DNA from 3 places in the Shouchella phoenicis genome. Region 3 is predicted to be linked to each of the others. Evidence: predicted binding sites of a transcription regulator. Region 3 holds the regulator's gene; each other region holds the start of a gene.
The links. Region 3 encodes LexA, which represses DNA repair genes until DNA is damaged. Its sites were predicted from a motif close to CGAACATATGTTCG; they were not measured.
Positions count from the first base shown of each region.

Region 1: ABC361_RS02635 (WYL domain-containing protein) is a predicted target of LexA. The motif match lies at 882-895, and genes of this name have one in related genera.
Region 2: ABC361_RS02475 (YhjD family protein) is a predicted target of LexA. The motif match lies at 1,380-1,393, and genes of this name have one in related genera.

Region 1 is NZ_JBDFMQ010000001.1:477,946-480,216, forward strand. Features, by position in the region: gene ABC361_RS02625 (alpha/beta family hydrolase) at 1-311, opposite strand, end outside; gene ABC361_RS02630 (hypothetical protein) at 426-785, shown strand; gene ABC361_RS02635 (WYL domain-containing protein) at 959-1,174, shown strand; gene ABC361_RS02640 (YdcF family protein) at 1,207-1,800, shown strand; gene ABC361_RS02645 (alanine/glycine:cation symporter family protein) at 1,904-2,271, opposite strand, start outside.
Region 2 is NZ_JBDFMQ010000001.1:447,242-449,512, reverse strand. Features, by position in the region: gene ABC361_RS02480 (dicarboxylate/amino acid:cation symporter) at 1-715, opposite strand, end outside; gene ABC361_RS02475 (YhjD family protein) at 900-1,349, opposite strand; gene ABC361_RS02470 (hypothetical protein) at 1,585-1,734, shown strand; gene ABC361_RS02465 (GNAT family N-acetyltransferase) at 1,796-2,271, opposite strand, start outside.
Region 3 is NZ_JBDFMQ010000001.1:2,081,854-2,084,124, forward strand. Features, by position in the region: gene ABC361_RS11205 (YneB family resolvase-like protein) at 22-684, opposite strand; gene ABC361_RS11210 (hypothetical protein) at 715-873, opposite strand; gene lexA (transcriptional repressor LexA) at 1,028-1,657, shown strand; gene ABC361_RS11220 (MFS transporter) at 1,705-2,271, opposite strand, start outside.

The sequences.
Region 1 (2,271 bases), 1.6 Mb from region 3:
CGATCTAAAATGGATAAGTTAAGAGTCACAGAAGGAACAGCTACTGTTATCCCTTGTTTTGAAAGTTCTTGTGCTACATAAGCATAGGCGTCAGGCTCAACTTTTGCGCCAGGATAAAGAACAATTCCGATCTCAGCGTCTTCAGCAGTATAAATGAGCCACTCATCCTCTACTGGAAGTGGTTCCAATAGTTGAATACCTTGAGCGTCCATTCGGTCGTACGTGAATTGAGTCCAAATAAAAAAAGCGATGATCAATAGAAGGATAATGGAAGACAGTAGAAGAAGTATCCGTTTCATCCATTTTTTCATAATAAAGGGTCCTTTCCAAAGATGTTAGTACTATGATCATAGTGCAAGGCAGGGCTCAATTCAATCAGATTGCGTTACAGTTTAATGGACATTTTCAAAAGAGTGAGGTGGACAATGATTGTATCGGTTACAAGACTACATATAAGAAGTGTTCGACATTTACCTATTTTCGCTTGGTTGACGCTGCGATCCCATATCCATATTCGAGAGGCAAAGGGGCTTGTCCAATCTTCTTATCACAAAGAGGGCTTATTCACTTATTGGACCATGTCGATTTGGGAGACTGAAGAAGATATGAAAGCTTTCCGAAATCAGGGTGCGCATTTGGAGGCGATGAGGTGTTCACGCCAATTAGCGGATGAATTGCAGTATGTCCGTTTTGAAGTGGAAACACCAGATATACAGTGGGAAGCGTGCAAACAGCGACTGCATCAATCATACGCAAGACAGGATAAAAGAGGCGGTCTAAGTTAGCCCACCTCTCGCGCTTTTTATCCAGATACAACTCTTAAGCCAATCACCGCAACAACAATGAGTGACATCTTTAAGAAATAATTACCATTAAAAACGCGAACGTATTTTCTTGTTTTTACTTGTTAGAGAATGTGCGTTCGTATATAATGGAAGAAACAAAAGGAGGGTTTCTTATGATAAAGGGTGTATTACAACGAGCGCTTGAAAACAAACATCGCGTTACCATGATTTATATGAATGCTAAAGGGGTCATTTCTCAAAGAGAGATTAAGGTTTTGCAGTTAAATGAGCGTTGGTTTGTAGCCTATTGTCATATGAAACGCCAACGTCGATTGTTTGCTTACGATCATGTCTTGTCTTTAAACCAAGTGAAGCACCTTGTGTCATAATGGAGGAACAATACGTAGGTCGGTGATGGGACATGTTGAAAATAAGCAAATGGGTTAGTCTTCTTATCGTTTTAGCAGTAGCATCCTTAGTGGTCTACAGTGCCATTTCGATTTTAACTCAAGCAACAAAGAATGAACTTGAGCAAACCGATGCGGCCATTGTTTTAGGGGCGGCTGTATGGGACGATGAATCCTCCCCTGTTTTTCAAGAACGGATTCATCATGCCGTATGGCTCTACAATAATGGATATGTGGATAAGCTGATTTTTACCGGTGGACGATCAGAAGGAGACCGCTATGCTGAGTCAGAAGTGGGTCGACAGGTCGCAATGGACAATGGGGTTCCAAGCGCACATATTTATCTCGAACAAAAATCGACCATTACAGAAGAAAATCTTGCGTATGCACAAGAGATAGCGGAACAAAATGAAATCACTCATTTAACGTTAGTGAGCGATCCTTTGCACATGGCGCGTTCCGTTCGTATGGCAGAGGACCTTGGGATGGAGGTATATGCTTCGCCGACGCAAACATCGGCATACGAAACGTTAGGTAGTCAGATTCCATTTTTTACAAGGGAGCTTTTTTATTATGTAGGTTATACCATCGTCGCCCCTTTTAGATGATTATAGCTTGAAACCGTTCAACGTTGTCCAACGGGCGCTCTCCAGTATATTCGGACACACAAATAGAAAAAGCCACTACCAAATGGAGCGGCTTTTTAACGCTTTAGCGGCTTTCTTCGTCATCGCCCCAACAATCAGTGTTTTTGATCTCTGGGTATTTGGATGAATAGAAAACGGGATCTTTTCCTTGTTTTCGTTGCTCCGTGTAATCTTTAAGCAGAATAACGGCTTTCTTGGTGAGTAACAATATGACAGTGATATTGACAATAGCCATAAGAGCCATGAATAGATCTGCCATTGTCCAGATAAGTTCAACCGTCGCAATACCACCTAGGATTCCCATAATGATAAACGCAATTCGGTAAATCGGTAAAAAGCGTGCACCGTTCTTTAAAAACTCAATGTTGGTTTCACCAAAGTAATAATTTCCTAGGACAGAACTATACGCAAAGAATAGTAGCGCGATGGCAA
Region 2 (2,271 bases), 1.6 Mb from region 3:
TTCCAAGCGCAGTTACATAAGCCGGAATCATATTTTTCATTAATCGAAACGGATTTTCTCCGTTGACAATGCCAGCAATTGTATACTGCACAATCAGCCAGATCAGGTGCATGCTAATGGCTAAGATAAGCACAATAGCAAAGACACTTAACGTTTCAAACACGGCCCCTTCATAGGCCATCTCTGCCAATACACCTGCAATATAAATAGGTAGCAGTGGAAGAATAACTTTACGAATCACCAGTTCTACAATTTTCTGACCTTCATCAACAACACGTTTAAACGTTGTCGCTTCTGTCGCCGCAATTCCAATTCCTAGGACGAAGGCTAAGACTAATGCGGTCAATACACCAAAGATTGGTTCAAGTTCAAAATCAATCAAAGCATTTAACCCTTCAGGTGCGGTTGCTTCAGTCCCAGAAAGACCAATCATAGGAAAGATGATCATCGCTACTGTAACGGCGAACATCCCTGCTAAAATCGTTGATACATACGCAATACTAATAGTCGCCCCGAGTAACTTCCCTCCCCCTTTTCCGAGATTTGCAATTCCAGCGGCAATAAAAAAGAGAATAATAAGCGGCACCATAAAGAAAATAAAGCTACCGATTACATCACTAAGCGTCACCATAAAACGTGCAACATTTTCATTTGCAACAAGTCCGATCAATATTCCAAGTACTATACCGAGTAATAGACGTACAATTAACTTCATGTTCCCTCTCCCTTAAACATTCTGTATTTATACAAAGGATGTTTGTCATTATAGCACGGACAAAGTTTAAAAAGCTATTGTCTTTTTTTGTTAAGGCTAGTCTTCCTTTACATTCTCTTTCTTTAACACCTCTTTCCATAGCAACTCTTCATCGATCTCTTCTAAAGGAATACTTAACGCCTCTTCAAAAGGACAACCCGTTTCTTTTGCCATCTTGTTCTCTCTCTTTCTCCAGCTTACTATAGTCTACAATAAGCCCTTTAATTTGTTGCTTTAGTTGCGTGGGTGTTCCTCCTGTTTGCGCGACTCTTCCTTTATACCAATATGACCAATTAATATAGCTTCTCGTTGCTTCAATCGGCGTGTCGCTCACTTTCACACCCTCTTTTTTTAAGTAACGCTTCATATAATAGAGATCATTGCTTAATAATGCCATCATACGTTGAAGTCGTCTAAGGTATGTCGATGTTGATGCCGTAAAGTTCTCGTTTTGCTCTAAGTGGCATAATTGTCTATGAAGAATATCTTTAGCCATTCTTGTTAATAACAATGTCCGCACAGTAAAAACAATGTCGTCGTTCGTATCTAGATCTTGATAAAAATCGAACAAATCGATTTCCTGTTCACTATTCATCTTTTACCCTCCAGTTGTTTGTAGTATATACGAACATATATTCTGTATACTAGAGGATAATGTTTCCATTATGACAACGAGATGAAACAATCCTGCAAAATTTACAAATTGTGAATAGAAAGTTTGTAAAGTTCCATTAACGCTTGTCGCTCTACTAAGAGGTTGATACAATAACAGCAATTCAGTTGTTCATGATGCGATGACTACCATAGACGTAGTTAAAGGAGAGGTTCAGATGGATAAATTGAGTAAACAAGTAAGTCAGCTATCTAAGTATGAAGCTGATTTAAAACGTAAAGATCTCAAAGCCATAGCAAAACAACAGCTCTATATTCAATCAAAACTCATTGAAGAGACAAAAATCCTAACGCCTAAAAACAAGTAAAACCAGTACGTTCACATAAAAAAACACGCTCCATAAAGAAGCGTGCATCGTCTTCAAAAGCTTAATTATACAATTCAGCAAAAATCCAGTCCTTGAATACATAGAATCGCTCATCATTTAACGGTTGTGGATAAGCCATTACATTTAATGGCATCGGTTGTCTATCTTCCCCTAACGCAGGTTGAATGTAGCCATATGGACTGAAGTGAAACCCGTTTCGTTCATAAAAGGCAACACGGCGTTGCTTCAATTCATCGTCTGGTGGCTCTACTTCAATCACTACAGGCTTGTTTACTTTTTCAAGCAAGTGCTTTAAGAGCTTTCCCCCTAATCCTCCGTTGCGGTACGCTTCTCCAACAGCAAAGTGTTCCAAGAAAACAAAGTCTTCTGTTTCCCACACAGCAAAAAAAGCAGCAATATCTTGATTCTGCTCGTAAATGTATACGTTGTAATTTTCTCTGTCCAGTAACCCTCTTTGGACAGTGTACGAGCGAAATTCGTCTTGTGGAAAACTTTCCTCAAATAACTGATAAAGCT
Region 3 (2,271 bases):
CATCATAGCATCTTCATTTCATTAGATCAACTCATCTGATTTCGTTTGCTCGTACTGCTGAAAACGCCGATGTACCGTTGCTTTTGAACAATGATAACCTAACCCATTTAACGTTACTGCAATGTCATGAAACGTTAGCTTTTTCTCTCGTAATCTAACAATTTCTTCGATCGGAAGGTCTTTTTTACTCCGTCCTCCACTACCCGTATCTTTTAAGTTACGCTCTGGATGAAACCCTTTTTCAATCGCCCTTCTCATCCCGCGTTTGATCTTCAAGTTATGTAATTTCCGCTGGTACTCTTCCACGATGGCTACGATTTCAAAAACCATCTCGTCTGCTTCTGATAAATGTAACGCACCATCGTTATGACATGTATAAATCGTAATGCCATACTTTTGAAGTTGATATAGAATAGCAGTCCTCGCTCTTCCCCTACCAATCCTCGTCTCGTCTGTTACTAGCAAATGCGTGAACGTTTGTTTCTTTGCTTGATCTAAAAGGAATAGAAGATTATCGCGGTCCAATTCATACCCACTAGCAACCTCAGAAAGACAATCGCTCACTTCTATTCCATGTTGCTGAGCCATTTTCACTAATTCATCTTCTTGACGAGCTAACGACGTTTGTTGACTCTCTTTATCCGTACTGACTCGACAATACAAAATGGCTTTATTTCGTTTCATACTGTGCCTCCCACTGCAATGTTTCAGCGACTAACGATCATTTAAAAGGATTACGTGACTGTCTGTATTGCTGCTTCGATCCTCTACCTGCTCGTTCTCATCACTATCAAAGGATAACAAACTACTAAACATAAATAAAACAGTAATAATACCAGCAATAATAATCCCTTTTTCTTGACTCTTCTTCATCATCGATCACCCGTTCGCAAGAATATTTGTTCTTACTTTAAGATACTTCGAACTTTTGTTCGTGTCAAGCATTTTTAGAACTTATGTTTGCGTTCGTATGTTCGATGTGCTAAAGTAAAGATAACGAATACATAGATAAAGCAGGTGAAGAGGAGTGTCTAAATTATCTACTAGACAAGAAGAGATTTTATTATTTATTAAAGATGAAGTAAAAAAGAAAGGCTATCCGCCTTCCGTACGTGAAATTGGGGAAGCAGTAGGTTTAGCATCAAGCTCAACCGTACATGGTCATCTTGCTCGTCTTGAAAAGAAAGGATACATTCGTCGCGATCCTACGAAACCTCGAGCAATTGAAGTACTTTCGCTTGAAGAAGCGCTGGACGAGCCTTCCATTATTCGTGAACGCGCACGCTATATTCCTGTAATTGGTAAGGTTACAGCAGGTAGTCCAATTACAGCGATTGAAAATATCGACGACTACCTCCCCCTTCCAGATCATATGTCTGGTCATGAACAAGTGTATGCCTTAGTTATTCAAGGTGAAAGTATGATCGAAGCGGGCATTTTCGATGGGGACCAAGTCATTGTGAAGCAGCAGCAAAGTGCTGATAATGGTGACATTATCGTTGCAATGACTGATGAAAACGAAGCCACAGTCAAACGATTTTTCCGAGAAAAGAACTACATTCGCCTTCAGCCTGAAAATTCAACAATGAAGCCGATTATACTCGACAATTGTACGATTCTAGGAAAAGTCATTGGTGTTTTCCGAACGATCCATTAACCATAAAGAAAGAGCACCGGAAAACCCAGTGCTCTTTTTTTGCGCCTTTATTGATGGTGGACTTGACTGTCAGCCTCATTCTCTTCTTTTTTTCTTTCGCTATTTAACATGATTTTTAAGACAATTGCAGTAAGAAGAAATAAGACGCCTGCACTAATAAATACGTAAGGAATACCAAAGCTCGCTGCAATTAAACCGCCTGAGACCGGTCCTAATACATTTCCTAAAAAACGAAAACTCTGATTATAACCGAGTACTTCCCCTTGCATCGATACTGGACACGCTTGACGAATAAACGCTGTCGTGCAGGGAATTAACCCTCCGACCGCTAATCCAAAGACAAAACGCAATACAATTAATTGCCAGAGTGAATCAACGAATGCTTGCGGAATAAAAAACACACCAGACAAAATAAGTAAAATGAGCATTACCTTTTCGTGGCCCATTCGGTCACCTAACTGCCCCCATTTTCGAGTTGATAATAAGTTCCCTAAACCCGTAATCGAGAATGCTAAACCAGCTAAAAAAGCCATATTTTCAACTGGCCCGACTAAATCATTAACAAATAGAGCTAAAAGTGGCTGGACGCTAAACAATGCCATTTGAATAATGAG